Regions from separate parts of the Ruegeria sp. I3 genome, predicted to be linked through region 1. Evidence: riboswitches for the same ligand, from Rfam matches in the RefSeq annotation. Region 1 holds a riboswitch; each other region holds the start of a gene.
What was found. A riboswitch is a leader RNA that binds a small molecule or an ion and turns the genes downstream of it on or off. The one in region 1 is predicted to bind cobalamin.
Positions count from the first base shown of each region.

Region 2: another riboswitch for cobalamin. It lies ahead of ACR0L9_RS04200 (DUF1636 domain-containing protein); the one in region 1 lies ahead of ACR0L9_RS19230 (hypothetical protein).
Region 3: another riboswitch for cobalamin. It lies ahead of ACR0L9_RS09430 (DUF1636 family protein); the one in region 1 lies ahead of ACR0L9_RS19230 (hypothetical protein).
Region 4: another riboswitch for cobalamin. It lies ahead of ACR0L9_RS00740 (energy-coupling factor ABC transporter permease); the one in region 1 lies ahead of ACR0L9_RS19230 (hypothetical protein).

Region 1 covers NZ_JBQFNI010000011.1:70-6,046, reverse strand. The annotation lists gene ACR0L9_RS19250 (bifunctional 2',3'-cyclic-nucleotide 2'-phosphodiesterase/3'-nucleotidase) at 1-374, shown strand, start outside; RNA gene ffs (signal recognition particle sRNA small type) at 413-511, shown strand; gene rsgA (ribosome small subunit-dependent GTPase A) at 671-1,699, shown strand; gene ACR0L9_RS19235 (alpha/beta hydrolase family protein) at 1,736-2,593, opposite strand; cobalamin riboswitch at 2,715-2,935, shown strand; gene ACR0L9_RS19230 (hypothetical protein) at 3,027-3,434, shown strand; gene ACR0L9_RS19225 (phosphatase domain-containing protein) at 3,439-3,939, opposite strand; gene ACR0L9_RS19220 (DNA polymerase III subunit gamma/tau) at 4,112-5,872, shown strand.
Region 2 covers NZ_JBQFNI010000001.1:819,931-825,907, reverse strand. The annotation lists gene ACR0L9_RS04225 (sensor histidine kinase) at 1-74, shown strand, start outside; gene ACR0L9_RS04220 (ABC transporter substrate-binding protein) at 53-1,051, shown strand; gene ACR0L9_RS04215 (class I SAM-dependent methyltransferase) at 1,176-1,787, opposite strand; gene ACR0L9_RS04210 (glycosyltransferase family 2 protein) at 1,780-2,787, opposite strand; gene ACR0L9_RS04205 (NAD(P)-dependent oxidoreductase) at 2,902-3,888, opposite strand; cobalamin riboswitch at 3,994-4,200, shown strand; gene ACR0L9_RS04200 (DUF1636 domain-containing protein) at 4,286-4,666, shown strand; gene cobW (cobalamin biosynthesis protein CobW) at 4,663-5,718, shown strand; gene cobN (cobaltochelatase subunit CobN) at 5,724-5,977, shown strand, end outside.
Region 3 covers NZ_JBQFNI010000003.1:179,531-185,507, reverse strand. The annotation lists gene ACR0L9_RS09440 (ABC transporter substrate-binding protein) at 1-547, opposite strand, end outside; gene ACR0L9_RS09435 (ABC transporter ATP-binding protein) at 566-1,351, opposite strand; gene ACR0L9_RS09430 (DUF1636 family protein) at 1,348-1,704, opposite strand; cobalamin riboswitch at 1,807-2,014, opposite strand; gene ACR0L9_RS09425 (hypothetical protein) at 1,998-2,153, opposite strand; gene ACR0L9_RS09420 (catalase family protein) at 2,273-3,340, shown strand; gene ACR0L9_RS09415 (peroxidase family protein) at 3,359-5,020, shown strand; gene ACR0L9_RS09410 (ATP-binding protein) at 4,994-5,977, opposite strand, start outside.
Region 4 covers NZ_JBQFNI010000001.1:132,012-137,988, reverse strand. The annotation lists gene ACR0L9_RS00750 (M48 family metalloprotease) at 1-311, shown strand, start outside; gene ACR0L9_RS00745 (transglutaminase-like cysteine peptidase) at 1,549-2,172, shown strand; gene ACR0L9_RS00740 (energy-coupling factor ABC transporter permease) at 2,278-2,961, opposite strand; cobalamin riboswitch at 3,038-3,250, opposite strand; gene ACR0L9_RS00735 (L,D-transpeptidase) at 3,466-4,128, shown strand; gene ACR0L9_RS00730 (hypothetical protein) at 4,170-4,442, opposite strand; gene ACR0L9_RS00725 (heavy metal translocating P-type ATPase) at 4,629-5,977, shown strand, end outside.

The sequences.
Region 1 (5,977 bases):
CGGCATTTTCCCGCATTCGCAACCTGGAATTCGATGGGCGGCAGATTGCGCCTGACCAGAGTTTCCTTGTCGCCACCAATAACTACCGGGCCAATGGCGGTGGTCATTTTCCAATTGCGCGACAAGCCCGTACGATTGACCTGCCTCAGATCAGCATACAGGATATTCTATGCAAATACGTCGCGGGCACATTGCCCGCCGACCCACTCGCGCATGCACCACGCCCCTTTTCTTTTGTACCAAACCAAAGGCAGGGCGCGATCCTGACAACGGGGCCGCGCGCGCTACACCATGTTGCAGAGCTTGCTGAGTATCATCCACGCATTCTGCCCAACGATGCGGATGGTTTCATGCGTATTCATCTGGCCTTCTGACGGGTTGCCATTTTCAGGGGATGCACCTATATCGGCTTTGAGAGGTTGGCGCGGGCGAGCGCCTCGCCAACCTGGTCAGGTCCGGAAGGAAGCAGCCACAACGAGCCCCGCTTGGGTCGATGTCCAACCTCTCACTTAGAACCTATCAGCCGCAGGAGGGCGTTTATGATTGTAGCAAAAACCCTTCGGGCAGACCGGTTCTGATCCTTTCCGATCAACTGATTGCCTGAACACGTCGCCGGCGGATGCGCGATTGCCATTCGACGGGATTGCTGTTTCTGATCACAGGCAGACCAATGTTACTTTCCTTATCGGACCTCGGATGGTCCTCTCATTTCGCGGCTCAGCATACGGCTGATCCGTCACTTCTTCCGTATCGCATCTCGGCCGTACACCGGGATCGACTGATCGGGCTGAGCCCTGAAGGTGAATCGCCTTTGTTATCTCCGGATCAATCAACCGGTGCATATGCCGTCGGAGATTGGGTTCTGGTGGATGAAAACAAACGAATACGCCGTATGCTAGACCGGCGAAGCCTGCTTCAACGCCGAGCGGCAGGTACCGGAGCTGCAGCGCAGTTGATCGCTGCAAATGTAGACGTGCTATTCATCGTCAGTTCCTGCAACGCCGATTTTAATCTGCCACGATTGGAGCGGTATCTTGCGCTGGCGCATCAGGCAGGCTGCTATCCGGTGGTCGTTCTGACCAAATCGGACATGTGCGATAATCCGAGCCTTTATGTAGATCAAGCCCAATCGCTCGCCCCGTTTCTGACGGTACTTGCGGTCAACGCGCTGGATCACGGCGATCTCGAACAAGTTCTGTCGTGGTGTCCGAAAGGACAAACCAGCACCTTGCTTGGATCATCCGGCGTTGGGAAAACGACGCTCGCCAACGGGATGACGGGGCAGGATCAGGCCACCGCAGGTATTCGCGAAGACGATGCGCGCGGCAGGCACACAACAACGGCACGCGCCTTGCATCGCATGCGCAATGGCGGCTGGCTGATCGATACGCCCGGCATGCGCGCGTTACGTCTGCTAGATGCACAAGAGGGGTTGGATGAGGTGTTCTCGGACATCTCAGACCTCAGCCTGAATTGCCGCTTCTCGGATTGTCAGCACGAGACCGAGCCCGGATGTGCGGTGCAGGCGGCAATCGACGCTGGTACGCTTGATCCCGCGCGGCTGGACCGCTGGCGCAAGCTGCGGCGTGAAGACCAACACAATTCCGCTTCGGTGGCGCAGGCCCGCGCCCGCGACAAGGCGTTCGGCAAGATGGTGCGCAGCGTGATGCACGAGAAAAAATCCCGTAAAGGGCTATAACGAAGCTGGGCAACGGCCTACCGGTGCCCAGCGCTATCAGGCGATCAGCCTAGGCCAGACTGCCGCATTCCGTCTTGCGAATGCACCGATATGGCCGATCTTGGATACTCCGAATTCGCTTGGTGCAAGCAGATGGCGCCCGGCTTTGGGTCCATAGAGATCGGCAAGACGCCAGACAGCATCCGGCGGCACCATTTCATCATCTGCGAAGGTAAACAGATCGACACGTTTGCCCAAGTCTTCCCAGCGGGCGGCGGGCAGTGTCGTGTCGATCTCTGGCACATAGCTTTTGGGGGCGGTGCACCATTTGCGCCATTGCCAATAGACTTGGGCAGGCAGGTCCGATCCAAACCCGACCAACCGTCCGGGCAGGTAGCCAAGCGCCTTGACCACCAGCGGCGCGTGACCAAACCAGAACAACGCCGCCAAAGCGCGATAAGGCCAAGGGTGATCCGCCAGCGTTACCAGACCCGAACAGACACAGATCATCCTGTCAATCTGATCGATATCGGGTTGGATCGGGCCAAACATTCCGCCCAAGGAATGACCGATGCTCCATAGCTTGGCCTGCGGAAACCGTCGGCGCATCTCGGCCCGGGCGGATGGAATGTCGATCAACGCCCAATCGGCCATGGTGACATTTGACCGCTTTTGCGAACCCACCAAAGAGTGACCAAAATCCCGGTAATCGTAAGTCAGGCAGGCCATGCCCTGTTCTTCGGCGAGCCATCGGGCGAAGTACTGATAGTAATCCCTCGGCACCCCAGTCGCACCGTTTATGACGACCACCTTTTCGGGGTCGGCAACCGGACGGTAAAGCCGCGCCGACAACATTGCCGGGCCGGACGGGATTTGAAAATCCTCGGTCACAACCGCCTGCTGCGTGTCCAACATGGTGCCCTCCAATACCGACTGAACTGATCAGTTCACCCGAAGCGCCTCAAGTCAAGGTTGACGTGACTGGACCATACGTCACTTGCCTGACGCAATCTTCTTGACTCGGGCACGGCGCAGCCGCTAGCCATGTCGCGATGGTTCTCGCGCCCAATCGGGCCGGGATGAAAAGGGAACACGGTGCGGTTCTGCCCGGATAAATCCGGAAAGAACCTAGTCCGAGACTGCCCCCGCAACTGTAAGCGGAGAGCAATGCCGAGATACCACTGGCCTCGAAGGCTGGGAAGGTCGGCAAAGCGATGACCCGCAAGTCAGGAGACCTGCCATCGGATGTAGAACCGAAACTCGGGCGGGGTGTCCGGGACGGGTTTGATCGTGCTCCGCACGGACCAACCTGTACCACGCCCTCGCCCTGCGCGCGGAGGGCGCATTGATGATCTGGAAGACTAAAACGCACGAATTCGCGGCGACCGTGTGCCAACGTACTGGGGCAACCTGCCCCGCACTGGCGCAAATGGCGCGGGCTCTGACGCAGGCCATGTCCGCCACAAAACCGGTCACGAAATCTGAGTTTGAGATTGAAGGCACCATAGATCTGTCGCACTGCCCGGAAGGATGCACCGCCCGCTTTCGCGCCCAATGCGACCAGATACGTGTATTCTGCGGAACCGATCCTGAAATCGATACCGGCCGGCTGGATGACTACGCAGACATGATGTTCGGAACCGAGTACCGCAGCCTACCCGCAGACCTGCTAAGGAATCCTCCTTGCGCCATGCTTGAGGCTTCGCTTCTGGTGCAGCACAACGGTGGCGAAATCTCGCCACATGTTGGTGTCTAAGCCGTCAAACGGCTTGAACACGGGCCGGTTCAACGGCCCAAAGCATCTGGGCATTTGTCTCGACTGCGCAAGGACGCACCGTACGCAATCGCTTCAATGCCGCCTCAGGCCGTTCACCGCATTCAACCATCAGACGCAGAACCACCATCCCGGATCGGCCACAGCCACCACGGCAATGCACTAGCACACGGCCACCACCTGACAACGCCTGACGTGCGGTCGCGCCAACGCGGGGCCAGCGGTCCAAAATCTCTTTGGGTGGCGTGCCAAAATCTTCGATCGGCAAATGCACCCATCTGCTGGCACGCCCCTGAATATCAGCGCCAAAATTCCGCGCACCATCCTGAATCATCTCGACCTCAGTCGTCATCGAGATCACAAGTCCCGGCTTCCAGTCTGCTATAAGATCGAGGTCTTCGGTATAAGTGCCTCCGCGCCCGGGCATCGATGACAAGGCCAAGGTGCCTCCGCCAACCTGCAACGCATAAACCACCAGTTGCGACATAATCTCCCCCCAAACAAACTTCACCCAACAACATACTGGTCCAGTAAATAGAATAGAGTGGATTTTAGCCGCATACCCACGCATTCCAAAATGAAAATCGTCCCGGCCGGCTGTGGACGCGGGCGGCGGGGGCCTCTACGCTGCGGCGTAACGCGAATCCGACAGAGCAGACATGACCGAGACGCCCAGCCCCGCCTACCAGGTTCTTGCCCGCAAATACCGCCCCGAAACCTTTGCCGATCTAGTCGGTCAGGACGCCATGGTGCGCACTCTGAAAAACGCCTTCGAGGCGGACCGGATCGCGCAGGCCTTCATCATGACCGGCATCCGCGGTACCGGCAAGACGACGACCGCTCGGATCATAGCCAAGGGTATGAACTGCATCGGTCCCGATGGCAGCGGCGGCCCTACCACCGAACCCTGCGGTCAATGTGAACACTGCGTAGCCATCATGGAGGGCCGCCATGTCGATGTGATGGAGATGGACGCCGCCAGCCGCACCGGTGTCAATGACATCCGCGAGATCATCGACAGCGTCCGCTATCGCGCTGCGTCCGCGCGCTACAAGATCTATATCATCGACGAGGTTCACATGCTGTCGACCAGCGCTTTCAACGCGCTGCTCAAGACGCTGGAAGAACCCCCCGAACACGTGAAGTTCATCTTTGCCACCACCGAGATTCGCAAGGTCCCGGTGACCGTCTTGTCCCGTTGCCAGCGCTTTGATCTGCGCCGGATCGAGCCGGAGGATATGATCGGACTGCTTCGCAAAATTGCAGGTGCCGAAGGGGCACAGATTGCCGAGGATGCGTTATCGTTGATCACCCGGGCCGCCGAAGGATCAGCGCGCGATGCGACCTCACTGCTGGATCAGGCGATCTCGCACGGGGCCGGTGAAACCAGCGCGGATCAGGTGCGCGCGATGCTGGGGCTGGCCGATCGGGGCCGGGTGCTGGATCTGATGGATATGATCCTGCGCGGCGATGCTGCAGGCGCGTTGACCGAGCTGAGCGGGCAATATGCCGAAGGGGCTGATCCACTCGCCGTCTTACGCGATCTGGCTGAAATCACGCATTGGGTTTCGGTGGTCAAGATCACCCCGGATGCCGCCGAAGATCCCACCGTTTCCCCCGACGAACGCGCCCGAGGTCAACAAATGGCCGAGGCTCTGCCCATGCGAGTCCTTACACGCATGTGGCAAATGCTGCTGAAAGCGCTTGAGGAAGTTTCCGCCGCACCCAACGCAATGATGGCTGCGGAAATGGCCGTGATCCGCCTGACCCATGTGGCCGACTTGCCTAGCCCGGAGGAGCTGATCAAGCGTCTGCAAGATACGCCTCCGCCGCCCAATGGTGGCCCCGGCAAGGGAATCGGTGCGCCTGGACATGCTCTTTCCGCGCCACAGGCTGTGGCCCGACCGGCCTATGCCGCATCGGGAATCGGCGGCAACGCAGGCGGGCCAACAGCCGCGCTGGCCCAAGATGTGCAGGCAGCGCTGGCACGCTATCCAACATTTGAACATGTGGTTGAACTGATCCGAGCCAACCGGGACGTGAAGTTGTTGGTCGAGGTCGAAAACGGCGTGCGTCTGGTATCCTACCAACCGGGCAGGATCGAGTTCGCCCCAACCGACAACGCCCCGACCGACCTGTCACAACGATTGGGCGCGTCGCTGCAGCGTTGGACAGGCAACCGGTGGGCCGTTTCTATTGTCGCTGAGGGCAACGCACCGACGATTGCCGAGGTACGGGACGCTGCAGACTTGGCACTGAAGGCCGAGGCTGAACAGCATCCTCTGGTGCAAGCAGTGCTGACTCATTTCCCGAAAGCGCGGATCAAGAGCATCGAAACCGCAGAACAACGCGCCGCTCAGGTCGAAACCGAAGCCCTGCCCGAGGTTGAAGACGAATGGGACCCGTTCGAAGAAGACTGACCAACTAGCACACGGGCACCTTGTCCAAATGCTCCCGCACCCGCCACGGGCCATCGGCTGACGCCGATACCCCTGAGCGGCTTTGGGACCGGCAGCGCGCCTTGC
Region 2 (5,977 bases), on a different contig from region 1:
CGGTCGCCCATGGTGGCACGCTGGTACTGTCAAACAAAGCGGAGGGCGGCGCATGCGTTATCTTGTCACTCTGATCCTATGCCTGTTCGCCAGCGGCGCAGGGGCTCAGGATTGGGAAGACCGACAAATATTCAACGAAAGTGCCGACGGCCCCCGACTGCGGGTCATTTCCAGCACCGATACCGCCCTGTTTGCGCCGCTGATCGAGGATTTCGTCGCCCAGAATCCAGCGATATCGGTCGAATATCTGGTGACCGGCACGGCCGATATCGACCGACGCGTCCGAGCCACGCCAGAAGCGTTCGACGTTGTCGTTTCCAGCGCGATGGACCTGCAACTGAAGCTCGCGAATGACGGATATGCGCTGGCGCTTAACGATCTTCCGCACCCCCCTTGGGCGCAATGGCATCAAAGCCTGTTCGCCTTCACTTCGGAACCCGCAACCATCGTTGTCAACCGCACCGCGTTCGAAGGACAACCAATGCCGCAAACGCGGCAGGAACTGATTGAAGCGCTGCGCGCCCGCCCAGATGATTTTCGGGGCAAAGTCGGCACTTATGACGTGCGCCAGTCGGGATTGGGCTATTTGTTCGCCACGCAGGACGCCCGCGCCTCGGAAACCTATTGGCGCTTGATGGAGGTTTTGGGCGGCCTGGACGTGCGGCTGTATTGTTGTTCGGGCGACATGATTAACGACCTGGCGGATGGTACGATCGCGGTGGCCTACAACGTGCTTGGCAGTTATGCGGCGGTACGAACAGAAGGAAAGGATGCCCTTCAGATCATTCTGCCTTCGGATTTTCAGACGACGATGATGCGAACCGCCATGGTAACTGGCAAAAGCCGCTTGCCGGAGGAAGCGGAAACCTTTGTCCGGCACCTGACCACGCTGAATCCGGAATCAATGGCAGCACTGCCACTTCTGGACACGCAGGACTCCACGACCGAAAGCGCAGCGATAGCGCTGGACCCTGCGTTGTTGACGTTCCTCGATACGCTGAAGCGCAGAAAGTTCCTGTCTGCCTGGGAAAGTGCCGCTATTCAAAGATGATCGGACTTAGACAACAACCCTATCCGTCATCGCTGAACTTGTTGCTTAACACTGTTGACGCTGGAAGACACTAGCCAGCCTGGGTTACGTCGCACGAATCTATAATCAGAAAAATGATCTCGGCTCAAAGTTTCTCGACGGCCACTTGCGCCCCCATGATGGCCTTGAGCCGCAGCCCCGCAGAATGTGCCCCGAGGAATTCGTGGAACGCACGCATCACGTCATCTTTCCACCACCCTCGCCTGTGATAATCGTCAAGCATGATTACGCCGCCTTCGATCATCTTGGGCAGCAAAGCATCCAGATCCGTTTTTACGCCCTCGTAGGAATGGTCGCCGTCCAAATAGGCAAACCCGATGCTTTGATCTTCAAACAGACTCAGCGCCGGTTGCGAATAGTCGCGAATGATCGAAATTTGCCCCTTGGCAATCTCGGTGCTGTATTTGCCCGTCACTGCCTCGTAAATTCGATCCATATCCTTTTGCGAGCGCGCTCCGGCAAGCGAAGCACCGCCATCCGGGTCTTGCTGTACTTGCCAGGGATCGATGAGGCACAATTTCGAGGGCTGCAGCTCTTCCAGCAGAATCCGCGAAAATTCGCCCTTCCAAACGCCAATTTCAACGCTCAGCCGTCCATGCGGCATGGTCTTGAGCATTTCGCGCCGCAGGGAATCCTTCCGCTCGCGCTGCTCAGCTTGCTTCTTGCGGCGATCCTCAGCAGATACAGCTTCACCCATAGACGTCTTCTCCGGTTGAGGAATTTTGCAACGCTTCAACCAGATCAACCCAATCCGGTCTGGCTCTCAATTCTTCGGCTTTCGACCTGTGCCACTCACATGCTTTATGATGAAGGTCTGCCAATTGCGGATCTGCCATCATCTCAGCTTTGATGTCGTGCATAGCCGGCATGTGTTCCAGAATTGAGCGATCCTCAACATCATTGTGGTTCATCATGAGCCAGTATTTGAGCCCTTGATCCTGCCCCACATGATTGGTGCGCCCACGGTCGCGCTTGACTAAAAAGCTATCAGTGCTGCGCACAGCATAATGATGAATGCGCGCGAATTCATGGCTGAAACCACGCCATGCTTTCCATTTCACTTGGTCTGCTGGGTAGAGGTTCCCGCCCGAATCCCGCCACAACACGCCTTCGTATGGCGCGTCAGGGTTCGGTGCATCTTCTGGATTGATCCTGGGACGATGGGCGCGAAAACGGCTGAATTTTCCGTTGTTGCGGAACAGCGTTTTGAACCCTTTGGTCCGGTGATGCGGATAGCCGTCTTCCGTGGCGGCCAGAAAGAAAGTCTCAGGTACAGGTCGATCAACGAAATCGTTCTGACCCGCGTTTCCGAACATGCGCCAGCAGATCGAGATCGCGTCCGCCACGCCGCTGGCCTCAACGAGGCTTCTTATATCACTATTGGGCAAACGGATATTGATATACTCGTCCACATCCAAACTGAGAATCCAATCCGAAGACAGATAGCTTGGGTGGTTCCGCGCAAGCGAAAATGCACGAACCTGCGGCGCGGCGCGCGGACCCAGTCTGTTTCGTTGGTGGTGAGCCCAGCCAAGCACTTGCAACCGTTCGCCCATGGCATCGGTACCATCAGCGCAATCATTGGTATAAATCAGAATGTCATCAAAACCGATTGCGTGGTTGTAGGCCACCCAATCGATCATGAAAGGCCCTTCGTTTTTCATCGTTGTTACGATGAGAAAGGTCTCATTCGTCATAAGTTGTTCTCTTGCCTGTGCCGGTGTCGGACTCCTGTCGACCTATTTAGAATAGCACCAGAATTTTGTCCAACCAGGTCGCCAGACAGCCGCAATGCTTGCCGATTAATCGATCTACCGATTCTGCGGGATCACCTCATAACCCGGTTCTTCTGGCTCGTCGTCCAGCATCTCGGTTGGGAACCCTGGCGCTTGGATCTCCAGTCCGGTCGCGTCCTCTAGCCGCCTGATGATGTTCGGGGACAGTTCACGCTCACCATATCGCGCGATGCCATCTTCGAAAATCTTGATCATCAATGGGTTTATCTCCAGAGGAACTCCGGCACGGTCGGCGACCTCCTGAAACAGACCGATATCTTTTTTCACCAGATCCATGGTGAAGGAAATATCGCGCGAGCCGTTCAGGATGACCTGACTTTCGGTCTCGTGCACGAAGGATGTGCCTGACGATATCTTGATCGCTTCATAGGTGGTTCCAAGGTCCATACCGGCGGCCTTGGCTGTCACCAATGCCTCGGCGCAGGTGATCAGGTTGGCGGTAGCCAGATAATTGGTCAACACCTTCAGAACAGAGGCCGAGCCCAGATCGCCCGTGTGCAAAATGCGCCGCCCCATGGTGGTCAGGAATGGCAGGATACGTTCAAAAGTCTCACGATCACAGCCTGCGAAGATCGAGATATTACCCGTCGCTGCCCGGTGACATCCGCCGGAAACCGGGCAATCCACCGCTGCGCCGCCTCGTTCGATGACCATTGCGCCAAGGCGTTTGACTTCGGCTTCGTCAGTGGTCGACATTTCCATCCAGATTTTGCCAGGGCCGACCTCTGGCAACATTTCCTGCATCACCGCATCCGAGGCCGCAGGAGAAGGCAAACAGGTTATAACAGCATCGCAATCGCGCATCAGTTGCGCCGGGCTTTTGGCGGCTTTGGCACCCTTGGCGACGAATTCGGTCACCAGATCCGGGTTCAGGTCATGAACCGTCAGATCGATACCGTTTCGTAGCAGCGATCCAGATAGCTTGCCCCCTACATTCCCCAGCCCGATAAACCCTACTTTCATGCGCGGTATCCTCCTGTTCGCATCTTGCTGCCATGCCAGCACGTCGTTGCAGAAGTATCATGCCGCCCAGCGACCCCGACAGGTCGCTTTTTATCCGCTTTTTCACGGATCGGCGCGACTCGCTTGACAAGCAACCCTGCCCTGCCGCATGTCCCTTTCGTTGGTGTCTGCGAGAGCAGATGAAAAGGGAATGCGTCAGCGGTTTTTGCCGTCAAACGCAGCCGCCCCCGCGACCGTGACCGGAGAGGGTGCCCAAAGCCACTGGCAGTATGGCCGGGAAGGCGGGACATCCGACAGAGGCCTCCTCTGACATCCGCAAGCCGGGAGACCTGCCAACGCCCGAAGATGAAACCGGACGGGGTGTTCCGGTGTGGGGCTGTGATCGGCCCGCATGAAACCCCGTCCCCCACGAAGAGGATTTGGGGGGATGAGAGACATGACCGAGACCGCACCGGTCGAACTGCTGGTTTGCACTACCTGCCGTCGCGGGCTGCCTGTCGAGGATGACGCCCAGCGCCCTGGCACGTTGCTGCACAAGGCGCTTGAAAAGGCGGGCCTGCCCGAAGGCATTACCTTGAAAGCTGTGGAATGCCTGTCGAATTGCGATGAAGGCTGCTCGATCGTGCTACGCGGAGGACCGGATCGCTGGACTTTCGTGTATGAGCATCTGAACGAGATCGACCATGTCGAAACCATCGTCGAAGGCGCAGCCAAATACCTCGCCACCGAGGACGGTTTGGTCAAATGGCGTGAACGTCCTGAACACTTCCGCAAAAACTGTGCGGCCCGCATTCCCCCGATTGGAGCCCTGAAATGAGCAATCTCGAGAAACTCCCCGTCACTGTGATCACCGGCTTTTTGGGCTCGGGCAAAACCACTTTGGTGCGACACCTGATGCAGAACCCGCAGGGCAAGCGTCTGGCGGTGGTCGTCAACGAATTCGGCGATGTCGGCGTCGATGGCGATATCCTGAAATCCTGCGCCATTCCTGATTGCCCGGCGGAAAACATCATGGAACTGGCCAATGGTTGCATCTGCTGCACCGTGGCCGATGATTTCATCCCGACCATTGAAGCCCTGATGGCATTAGAGCCGCGCCCCGATCACATCCTGATCGAAACCTCCGGTCTTGCCCTGCCAAAACCGCTGCTAAAGGCGTTCGACTGGCCCGATATCCGCTCGAAAATCACCGTCGATGGCGTGATTGCTCTGGCCGATGCCGAGGCCGTGGCCGCTGGTCGGTTCGCTCCGAATGTCGAGGCGGTGGATGCGCAACGCATGGCAGATGACTCGATTGATCATGAAACTCCCTTGTCCGAGGTGTTCGAGGATCAGATTTCCTGCGCCGACATCATTCTGCTGACCAAGCCCGATCTGGCTGGCCCGGAAGGCGTTGCGAAAGCGAAAGAGATCATCGCCGCCGAAGCGCCCCGCCCCATGCCCGTGGTCGAAGTGGCCGAGGGTGCCGTGGACGTCCGCGTCGTGCTGGGTCTAGAAGCCGCGGCCGAGGATGACATGGACGCGCGTCCCAGCCATCACGACGGCCATCACGATCACGAGCATGACGATTTCGAAAGCATCATCGTTGAACTGCCCGAGCAAACCGATCCGATTGATCTGGTCGCCAAGATTGAACGATTGGCCAACGAGTTGAATATCCTGCGCGTCAAAGGCTATGCCGCCGTTCAAGGCAAGCCCATGCGCCTACTGGTTCAGGCCGTCGGTGCGCGCGTGCGTCACCAATATGACCGCCCGTGGGAGCCCGGCGAAGACCGTCGCTCGCGCCTTGTGGTCATTGCCGAGCATGACGATATCAAAGAGGCCGAGATCCGCGATATCCTCGTGGGTGTAACCGAGGCTGCCGAGTAAGACTTATGCACGTCGTCTTCCGCGAAAGCCATGGGCTCGAAGAAACCGAGACCCCGACCGATCTGGGTCAGAGCCCGGCGGACCTGGTGGTGCTGTCCTTTTCCGACAGTGACCTTGGCGCTTTCGCGGCGGGATGGCATCGTGGAGGTGGGCCTGAAGGACGCATGCCAACGATGCGGCTGGCCAATCTGACGGCGCTGAAGCATCCCCTCTCAGTCGACACATATGTCGAGCAGACACTGGAGGGCGCAAAGGGCAT
Region 3 (5,977 bases), on a different contig from region 1:
TCGCTGCCAGCTGCTCTTTCCAGCCCAAGACCAAAGCCTCGGCCTTGTCTTCGACTTGCATCACCTTGCCCAAGCGCAACACATCGCCAAATAGAAGATCCATGCTGGCTTCGGGGCGATCCTTGTCCAGATGGACGCAGCTTTCGGTTAGAACCATGGTCTTGATTCCGAACGGTTCCAATGTATCTGGGGTCACATCACCACCCGGCTTCATGCCATAGTACCAACCGGCAAAGAACAGGTCGGGTTCAACCGCCACCAAATTTTCGACGGTCGGATATTTTGGCGCAAGCTCGGGGATGTCGCCACGCAGGGCATCAAAATCAGGGCTGGTCTTGTACCAGCCGGTGATGCCGGTCAGGCCGACGATCTTGTCCTGCAGACCCAATGCAAAGGCCATATCGGTCATGTTCATGTCATGCACAACCAGGCGCTCGGGCGCGGTATTAAAAACCAGCGGATCGCCGCAGTTGTCTACGGTGACTTCTTGCGCAGCAGCACCGCTTGCCATGGCGGTGGCCAACGCCACGGGCCAGATGTATTTCATCTCAGTGTGTTCCTTCGACTAAGTTGAGACTGTAGTTCTTCGAATATCAAGCGCCGGGATCATGCGGCCTTCGTGGAGAAAGCAGAGGAAATCAACGCCAAAAGTTTCGCGGACTCTTTCGGGTGTCAGCACCTTGTCCACCGACCCAAACTCGATCATGCGGGTCGATTTCATCAGCGCCACGTGTGTGGCGAATTCGGGGATCATGACAAGATCGTGTACGATCATGACCACGGTGATCCCAAGCTCGGCGACCAAAGACAGCATCCGCCCTTTTGCATCAGGATCCAGATGGTTGGTCGGTTCGTCCAGAAACAGCAACGAAGGGTTCTGCGCCAAAGCACGCGCGATATGGGCACGCTGACGTTCGCCTCCGGACAGTTGGGCCATGCGCTTGTCCGCGAGATTGGCGAGACCGGTCAGGTCTAAAATCCGGTCCAGCTCTTGCGCGTGGCCTTCGGCAGAGCGGTCCGCACGGATGGGTATTTGCCCCAGCGCAACATAATCGCGTAACGCCAAGCGTCCATCGGGCAGTTCCTGCTGACCTACCACTGCAATCATGCGCGCACGCTCTTTGGCCGTGAGCTGTTTCAGACTGCGTCCTTTGATCCGAACATCGCCAAGTGCCAGCGGCTCAGCGCCGCACAACAGATTGAGAAGCGTCGTTTTCCCCGCCCCGTTCGGGCCGGCGATGGCTAGAATGGAACCCTCGTCCAACTCGAACGAGACGCCCTGCAACAGGACATCTCCGTTAAGGGCATAATACTCAAGGTTTTCGGCAATCAGAAAGGGTGGCAACGTCATTGCGATGCCCCCTGTTCGATCCGCGGCATGCGCGAGAGGGTTTTATTGAACAACGCCTGCGGGCGATCAGTGGCATTTGTCCAGCCATCCGGGCTTTCACGATACTGCGCTGCAAACTCAGCCAGCGCCTGCACCTCATCCGCGGTCTGAATGCCACCAAAAAGGTATTGCGCCTTTCCTACGGCCTGGAACCCAACCGTTCTGGGACTATCGCAGCCTGCCATGCAAGACGACGCGCGGATCGCAAAACTGCGATGTAATTTCCCAGTCAACGCATCGCAAATTTCATCAAGGGGCAGCCCTTCAGTGCAGCTTTCGCAGACTAGAATGAAATGATCAGGCGTATCTGGCATGGTCCACTCCACTTGTTTCCAAGCGCATGCGGAAGCTGCCGACAATGTAAACACGCAATTGACGCGCCATCAAAGCCTCCTTCCAGGACGCCCCGCCCCGGGTTGGTTAAACATCTGATGGCAGGTCTCCTGACTTGCGGGTCCGCGCTCGGCCAACCTTCCCGACCCTGTGGACCAGTGGCTGTTTGGCCTTGCTCACCGCTTACAGTTGCGGGGGCAGTTACGGAATTGGCACCTTTTGGCAAACCTCACCGTATTCCCTTTTCATCCCGCGGCAACACCACCGGGAACCATCAATCGATTGAGTGCCCGAGAACACCGGACACGTCAATGATAAAGTCGAAGGCGCTCAACTCTGGTAGAGGATCGAGCGCCGCCAACCACGTGTCCGAAGCACCAGCCGAATAGCTTGGGCTGCGCGCCGAATTTGTCTGGCCACGGCTGTCCATAGTTGGTGTGTTTGGAAATTAGACAATCTGAGGTAAGCTGAACAAATTTAGAGGTTTAGCTTTGTCAGCGCCTTACCCCTGTTTGATCATTGCCTGGGTTTATCCAAGGAGACGGTTCTTTGACGCATGTTTCGCAAAACGCATTGCCGCCGGATATTGTTGATGATGTCATTGACCACAATCTCGAGGCCGTTGCACGGTGGAAAGGCCATCGCTTAAGGGCTCAGCATGGGCGCAGTCACGGGTGCGTGGCTGCAACATTCACCGTCAGAAACGATCTACCAGAACAGTTCCGTCACGGCCTGTTTGAACAGCCCGCTGCCTATTCAGCCGCACTTCGCTTTTCCAACGGCGCGCATCTGGATGACCGGAAATCGGATGCCCACGGGATGGCGATCAAGCTTTTTGACGTGCCAGGCCCCAAGCTGATCGACGCCGAGGCACTTGCGCATCTGGGGACCACACAACTCAGCGACGAGTTCGATTTCGTATTGGTCGATCAGGATGTGTTTCCCAGCTACGTCCCCGATGAATATGAGCGATTGGGCAGGCTTGTCGCCACATTACAAGCGGTCCAGCACGCGATCAAAGGGCGACGAAAATGGAGCCTTAGGTTGATCACCAAAGGGCTGCGCGCAGGATTTCGAGCCTTCCTTACTCGTGAAGGCAAGCGTCAGTTTCGCGTCGCGAGTGATTTTGCCTCGAACTATATGCACTCGCCTTTTGAGGTCCATTTCTGGTCGACAACACCGTATCGGCTGGGCCCCGATCTAACAGTCCGATACCTAGCCCGCAGCGCTAAACCAAAAGTTCCGGCACATCCGGTAGACGACCCAGATGGGATCGGTCAGTGTTTGCGGCAAGACGTGGCCGATGGAGATAATCACTTCGAGCTGTGTGTGATTGAGCCCCCGCGCCCGGCCGACGAATTCGATGTGCTAGACAATCGCATCCGGTGGGCATGCGATCCGCAACCAGATGCACCTCTTGATCCGTACCATCATACCGTCACGCCCGTGGCGGATATCACGATTCCCAAAGGTGCAGAATTTGATCCGCAGAGTGGCGACGCGATGAGCTTCTCGCCCTGGCGTGTCACGGCAGATCACGAACCTTTAGGACCGATTAATGCGATCCGACTCAGAACCTATCTGAGCCTGGCCCGCGCCCGGTTCCCGAACCGATGACCAAACGGAGATGTATTGATGCTGGACGTTGATGATCTGATCAAACTCGGATTCAAGATCTCCCCACCCGTTACGAGTTATTTAGCCGCGATCAGGCTTGCAAACGCCGCGAAGATCCACCGACCGCGGCCCTATACGATGGGCGCAGACTACACGACATGGCCCGGCGTGTTTTCCCATCGCTGGATCGGTCGGCATACAACGCCAGAAGACCTCTCACCCGTCCTGCCTTCAGAAAGCGAAGTTGCTGATCTCTTTCGCCGACGGACACAATTGGATGGCAGCCCGCTTACCTTGATGTGCCCGCAAGGATCGACACTTTTGTTTATCTCGGCCGCACAATGGTTTACTGACAGTTTCCTGCGCACCTTTGGGGCGAAAGGACCGGTTGATCAGACGGATTCGAACCACGAGGTGGATCTGTGCCAAATCTACGGGCTGAACGATTTTCAGACCGACATGCTGCGCGAACGCGATCCCGATACCAATGAATTAACCCACCGGTTGGCCTTTCGTCTGGATACACAAGGCGAGATGTGGGCCCCGAAGCTGTTTCAAAAGAACCAATCCGGTGGTGTTAAGCTTGCGCCCCCCTTTGATGGCAGTCTTGCCACTGGCGAGAATTGCGGAAAGCCCCTGCACGATCCATGCAAGCTGTGGAATGCGGTGAAACGGGCGCATCCGGGTCTCAGCGATCACGCAATCGACCAGCTACTGCTCGATTTTCATGCAACCGGGCTCGATAATGGCAATGGTACGATAGGCTATATCACGATCAATACACTGATGTTGCGCGCCCATAACACCTTTGCCGATCTGTTGTGGCGCGAAAAGCGCGGCATATCAGGCTGGGACAAAGAGCGTGTGTTCCAGACCACACGCTGCACCTTGATCGCATTGCTGATCAAGCTTGTGCTTGAGGACTACATCGCCCACATCGCCAATATGCCATTCAAACTGCCTGTTGGCGTCAATCGCTGGCAACCGTGGCATCATTCCAACCAGATCGCGATTGAGTTCAATTTGCTCTACCGCTGGCATTCGATGATCCCCGAGCGATTCATAATCGACGGCGCACAGGTTGGCCCGGAGGGGTTCAGATTCAATCCACGACTGGTCGAACAAACGGGCTTGGCGGAAATGATCCGATCATTGTCGCGCCAACCTGCGGCCCGCATGTCGCTGCGCAACACGCCCGATTTCCTGTTCCAAAGGCCTGCGCCCGGTGCTCCTGCCCCTGTCGAAGCTACAATTGCCCTGACGCGTAAGGCGCGTCTTCCGTCGCTGAACACTTATCGTCATCATTTCTGCCGCAAACCGCATTCAAGCTTTACTGAGATGGTTGGTGATCAGCCGTTTGCGGACGAATTGATTGCCGACCTGAGCCGGCTCTATTGCGACGTCAATAGGGTCGAGTTGTTCCCTGGTCTCTTTGCGGAACAGCACAAGGGCGATGTGATCATGGGCGATCTGATGACATCGATGGTGGCGTATGACGCGATCACGCAGCTTATGAACAACCCAATGGTGTCCAAAAACTTGTACTCGGCTGAGACTTTTTCAGAGAAAGGTTTTCAGTTGCTGAAGAAAACTTCGTCATTCTCGCAGGTGGCGCGATTTGTTGGCTTGGACCTGCAACCCGAAGACTGCACTTTAGGTCGACGTCCCGGCGGGACCTAAGACGCGACCGCGCTCTTCCAGCTCAGTAATCCGCGCGGCAACTTCCGTATCGGCTGGCCGGATGCAGGCAAGATCACTCAGCGCGCGCAATTCATACAGCGCCGCGCCCTGATTATTTGCCACGGCAATAGCTTCACGCAAAGCCGCCTCAGCCGCGTCGAACGGACCACCTTGTTCCAGTAGAAGAGCCGCCTTTATCCGGTATATTTCAGCTTCATAGTTCCGCTCGTCAGTGTTTTCTGCACATGTCAGACCAGCCCCCACCGCATCCAACCCTTTTTGAATCTCACCCAGAGCAAGATAGCCCCGTGCGAGCTCGGCGTTGACGAGCACGCCAGCCGCCTCGGCACCCGTTGCGTGCATCCTTCCCCAAGCGGCCTGCAGCATGGCCACGCCCTCTGTGGCCTCGCCGGTTCTGATGGCAGCCCCGGCAAGATGGGCCGTCGCAACAGCTTGGTAATAAGGGCCGCCCTTGTCCTGAACAGCCGCGCTCAGCGCCTTGGCCATACGCGCATAATCCGGGTGGTCCATCTGCATGTGGATTTCGGTCAACCAATGCATTGCATTTGCGATGATCAAGGGCTGGCCCGACGCAATCGCGGCGTCAACTGCCCGCTTGGCTTTGGCGAGTGCCGCCTCAGTTTTGCCCTGAAAGCTGTCAACCAGCGCGCTCATACTCTCGATTTGTATCACGGCTGCAATATCGGGGCTGTTTCCAGCTTCGGCGCGATGCGCATCCGCATGAGACGCCGCTTGTTCCAGAGCTGCTGCCGCATCCTGAAACCGACCGCGCGGGGATAGCGCGGCCCCACAGATGTAGTTTCCGACCATTCGGGTGTGGTGATCGTCATACGCATCGATGATCGCTTGCCCCCATTGCTCGGCGTTCTGGTAATCACCTTTGACCATTGCAGCGGTAAACAGACCCCTGCCCGCGCGAACAAGAGTACGTCTGTC
Region 4 (5,977 bases), on a different contig from region 1:
CTCAAAATGCGGCAGCTGGTGCGATTATTTTTGCTGGTCTAGCAACAATCGCCGGGACTGGACCAAATGACATCGCCGCAGCACAAGACCTTGGAGCCTTTATTGGTGGTCGCAGCTATTCGAAGGACTTCGAATTGGAAGCTGATCGGCTAGGCACGGAGATAACTTACAAAGCAGGCTATGATCCACTCAAAGGTGCGCTCTATTTCGTACAAGTCCCTGATCCTGGTGATCGTTTTCTAGGGACGCATCCTCCCAATGCTCAACGATACTATGCAGTGCAAAACACAGTGGCTCAGATCGGTCGTTGACTAATTTGAGATCAGGTTCTGCACGACCGCAAAGCTTGAGATCGAGCATGCCATGATTCCGCGGCTGCAGAGAATGATCAACCTGACGCACCATGACGCAGCACCGTCATCGCCAATTCACCACAGCTGCCGGCCCTTCAAGTGGTCGGGCTCCTGGAATTGGAGAAACGGGTGCGCTATTACGGTTATCGCACTTGGCTGTGGCGAACGGGCTGTTTCAAACGTAAGTAAACAAGGTGCTTTGAATGACGGCTCTAATGACACACGCGATACTTCCGCGATGGCAGCGTTGTCTCCGCGAGCGAATACTGAGTCAGTAACAGCCGCTCCTGCATAGGGCAGCTTTGGTGCGCGTATCGCCACTTCAATCAATCCATGATCTCGCACAAGCACCGAGTGGAAGGTTCGACGGGCCGCGCTGCAGCATTCACATGTCGCGTTAAACGGCAGAATTGGGTCGGCTGTCATTTTTGCAGTTTAGCAATATGTAACAATCGAATTTGGTGGCGTTCATCCTCTCCGTCGCTTCCCTTTCTTGGACCAGCAGGATTTATGCAAACCAAACGCCCTAGACCGTCACGGGGAGGGCACTGCCCTCTCACTCGGGCAACCCTATCGGGCAGGGCCGAGGCCGCACCACCCTTATCGAATAGCCTCACCTCCCCCCGGCGTTCACCACATTGCAGATTAGCTGCGACAAGCTGCATCGCTGTCTGAACTGCAATTCAGCTCTGATTATCCGAAAGGGAAGCCGGATCAAACGAAACTGCCTGCGGTAGTCCTAAATGGTGGGTTTGGATTGAAGTATAATACTAAGGGTCATATTTAGTAGATGTCCGACTTCGAAGTTTCATCTGATTTCGAACATTCATTACAGTGTAGTCCGACTATGACGGTTGGGTAAGATAAGTGTGACCTTCAACAGGAAACTGTTCAACGTCACTGGCCTTAAACTCGATCGATGCCAAAACATAAACAAATCAGTGAATCGCGTCATCCAAATCCGCCACAAACCTCAAGCGTTTCTAACCCAGGACTACTAGCCGGCTTTCTTCTATGCCGCTGCAAGAATCTCAATTAAGCTCACCCATGCAATCACGACTTAAAACTGCGCGCTCGCGAACTTTGCTGCTCTGCATTTTAAATTGAATAAGCTGTTGTAATGCCTCGATGAACATAAAAGATTGAAATAGAGTTCTCTTGGCTCGGTAGCTTCAGATACCCAGGAGAAACGAGCATGGGGAAAGCAGATATGACAAAACCTACTTCCGCTCAGAAAAAACTTTCGGAACGGTTACCAGTTTATCTATCGTTGGCCTGTATCATATGCAGCTACCTTGTCTCCGCCGCTTCATTGCAAGCTTCTGAGCTTCCCTGGATCAAACTAGATAGAGAGGTTCAGGCGCCATCGGGTGCCAAATCACTCTGCAAAGATTATTCGTGGGCGTGCGCGAATACTCGTACTTCTGGTCTGCCAGAAGCGCAGGAGAAACAGATCGTTAAAGCGATTAACTTGCGCGTCAATCGGAGGATCCGCGCCGTTTCGGATCAAAACCAATACGGGACAAAGGAATACTGGACGCTACCAATGCAGGGGTCAGGGGATTGCGAAGATTTCGCTTTGCAAAAGAAGTTTGAACTAATGCAGAACGGCTTGGATCCTACGAAGCTACTTATTGCAACTGTCTTAGACACCAATCGCAGTGGCCATGCAGTTTTAGTTTATCGCTCGAGTGAAGGCGATTTGATTCTGGACAATGTCACCAACAGGATCAAATCGTGGAAGGAAACGAGGTATCTTTTCCTACGAATACAGGACCCAAATCACCCTGATCGTTGGGTACAGGTTTCTAGCGGCTAAAAACAATGTGGCGCGCCCTCGAGACGCGCCACAATAAAATTTTGGTCCTGCGACTATTGGTTGTTTCGCGGCAACCCAAGTTTAGGACACCGCTTCAAACTTTGGTCAAGCTTTCGCAGCGTTGTACAAACGCGGAGTCACCAGACCTGTACTGTTCAAACCGCGCATCGCCTTGGCTGCCGCAAGCACTGCCAGATCAGCAATCGGCTCAATGACGATTACCAGCATATAAGCGCCGCCAAAGGACAGAACCGACGCCATGGTTTCTGCGCCGAAACCCTGGCCGTAGAAGGCCCAGAACCCAACCCATGCGACTACTCCTCCCTGATACGTCGCACTTAGGGCAAGAGCTTGGCCATATTTGAGGTCAACATATGCTGTGCCGGGTGCGATGATGCGGCTGGCCAGTGCTTGTAGCGCAAACAGCGGCACCAGCAGAGTGGTCAGGTTGATGAAGTATTGCGGAAGATCGAACGGGGCAAAAAACACACCCTGAATCAGGAGACCAGCTGCCAATCCAAAAGCCGCGGGTGCAGCACCGAGAATCAGAAACAACGTCGACCCCAGGATGAAGTGGACTTCAGAGACACCAACCGGGAAATGCGGCAGGACTTCGAAGAAAAGGAAAACCCCAACGGTGGCGAGCACCGAGCGCATAACAAAAGATGCAGGTCCATTCGCACGCAATGTGGAAAACGTTTCTTTCGCTGCGTAAGTAGCCGCACCTGCGGCGGTAACATAGGAAAGCGCGATTTTGGCACCATTCACGATGCCCGGTTCGATATGCATGTTCTTTCTCCCTACCGCCTCACCCGGCGGCTTGTCAGGTTGAATCGACCGTAAGGCCGACAGGTTCAGTCTGGGCATAGCCCGGCGCTTTACGGCAGGTCTCCTGACTCGCGGGTGCTCGCTCCGCCAACCTTCCCGGTTCCATTACGAACCAGTGGTGTCTTGGCATCGCTCTCCGCTCACAGTTGCGGGGGCAGTTACGGAATTGGCGCAATTGAAAACACCGAACCGTATTCCCTTTTAATCCTTTTGGCTTCCGCCATCAGGAACCGAAAACAAATCACCGCTACAATGGCGGCTTCGCCTGTGTCAATTGTCTTTGCGACCTATTCCAATGTAAACTCGACCGAAGCAGGATTCACGCAACCGGTCACGTGATCAACTGGGTAAACCCAGCGTTACCTGAAACCTCTTGAAGCTCTAGCTGCTAGAGGCTTTAAGATTCGAATTAATTCGCGATAGTGCGATCCAAATACGTTAAACTTGTGAACCAGGACGAGACCTATGCTTACAAGGCGCCATTTCATTCAATCCACCACAGCGCTGTTCTCGGCGTCTGCGGCCAGTCCATTGATCGCCAAAACATGGCCAACCTCGTCGCAAAAGACCTATTGGGACAGCCAGGTCACGCCATTTGATTACGATCCAATGACCTCAAATCCGTGGGGTGTTCATGACCGTTTTTTACCAAGACGCGTCGCGGCAAATGATGGTTTGGTTCCAGGTGACATCCATGTGGATGCCGTCGCGCGCTATCTCTATCATATCGAAGAAGGCGGGACCGCAATGCGCTATGGCGTAGCGATCGCGCGTGGGAATCTTTACGAGCCCGGCACCTATGTTATCCGCCGAAAGGTCGAATGGCCACACTGGACACCAACCGCTTCAATGATCGAGCGCAACCCCGAATACGCGGAATTCCGGAATGGAATGGAGCCCGGGCCGAATAATGCTCTCGGCTCTCGTGCCCTTTATCTATACGTTGGAGACCGAGACACATATCTCAGAATTCACGGCACGCCTGAGCCAAGAAGCATCGGCGGTCGCGCAAGTTCTGGATGTGTGCGAATGATCATGGCTCATATCAATGACCTCTACCCAAACGTGAAAACCGGCTCGACCGCTTTCCTATACTCTGCCGAAGATAGCGTCACAGCCCGCTCATGAATATTGGGCAGCGTACATGGACGTCGCTGCCCTCATTTCGATCAGGCGTCGCGCGCAATGCAGATCGGAGCGCCATTCGTCGCGCGCAATGGTACCAATGTCGTCTCGACGGGTCCGCTGTGCTCATACCAAAAGCAATTGTCTTCGGGCAGGAGGCGCGCTGTGGTCAAATCCTGCGCCGGCCCTGCCAGCGCTACGACCGAATCTGGCACGTTGCCTGGTTCAAATGCTTTGCTTTTGGCCCCAGTGAACTGGGCTGAGCAACCAGCCGTAATCGAGACTAACGTGATGGTAATTGCGATCCGTTTCTGCATTGATCTATTCCAAATTTTTTGCGTCATCTGCAATTAGATTGCATCCACACGGCCGGCCCGCAAGACGAAATGAACTAACAATATCGCAGGCCAAGAACCCGGATGAAAAAAATATAAAAGGTATTGAAGCTCTAGTTACTGTAGGAACTATTTACAAAGGACCATAGAGATTCTTGAGGTCCAATCATGTCATCCGATACCCATAGCCACGACCATGGCCACGAAAACAAACATGGTCACCACGCATGCGGTAGTGGCGGGTGTGGCGACATCGCCCCCGCCGGTCCGATTCCCGAAGGTGGCAGAAGCTTTCAGGTCTCTGGCCTCGATTGCGCCGAAGAGGTTGCGATCCTGAACCGGGTTATCGGCCCGAAAGTTGGTGGTGAAGAGCATCTCGCATTTGATGTGATCAACGGTCGGATGACGCTTCTTGAAAGTGCTTCCAAGTTATCTGACGAAGATGTCATGATGCTGGTTGCCAGTACTGGTATGACCGCCAAACCATGGGATGACGGAAATGCCGCCCAGGACCAGGCGGCGCATATTGCACGTCAGCGGCGGTTCACCACTCTTAGCGGAGGGTTTTGGGCAGCGGGTTTTGGCTGGCACATTTTCGAAACCGGCATGGGCGGTGCGCTCGGGCTGTTCTCGGGACATGGTGAGGTTCCGATGCCTTTGCCCGAGGCAGCTTTGTTCGCGGTCGCGATCTTGTTTGGCGTCTGGCTGGTGGCCCCTAAGGCCTGGTCTTCGGCGCGTCGACTTTCGCCGGATATGAACCTTCTGATGGTTGTTGCCGTCGCTGGTGCCATCGCTCTGGGTGAGTTTTTTGAAGCGGCAACTGTAGCATTTTTCTTCTCGCTCTCTCTTTATCTGGAAAGCTGGAGTGTCGGACGTGCTCGGAACGCGGTATCCGCGCTGCTTGATCTGGCCCCCCCGACGGTTCGGCTGGTTCGTGCTGACGGTTCTGAGGCAACGGTCCCGGCGGCGGATGTCTTTGTCGGCGACAGCTTCATCGTTCGGGGTGGGGATCGCATTCCACTTGACGGGGAAGTCATCGAAGGGGCTGGTGCCGTTGACCAGGCTCCAATCACAGGTGAAAGCGCGCTGATTCCCAAAGAGCTGGGTGATGAGGTCTATGCCGGCACAATCAATGGTGAAGGCACCCTCAAAATACGTGCGACGAAAACAGCGTCAGACACCGTGCTTGCCAAGATCATCCGGATGGTCGGTGATGCTCATGCTCGCCGTGCGCCGGTTGAGCAGTGGGTTACAAAATTTGCGCGGATTTATACGCCCATCGTTATGGTCGTCGCAGTGGCCATCGCCCTGATCCCACCGCTTGTATTTGGCGCATCGTGGGGCTTCTGGTTTTACAATGCACTTGTTCTGCTGGTTATCGCCTGCCCTTGTGCACTCGTCATTTCCACACCGGTTTCCATCGTTGCGGCTTTGACCGCTTCGGCACGGGCCGGGGTCCTGATTAAGGGCGGTGCCTATATTGAAGCCCCCGGGCGTACCACCGCACTGGCCATGGA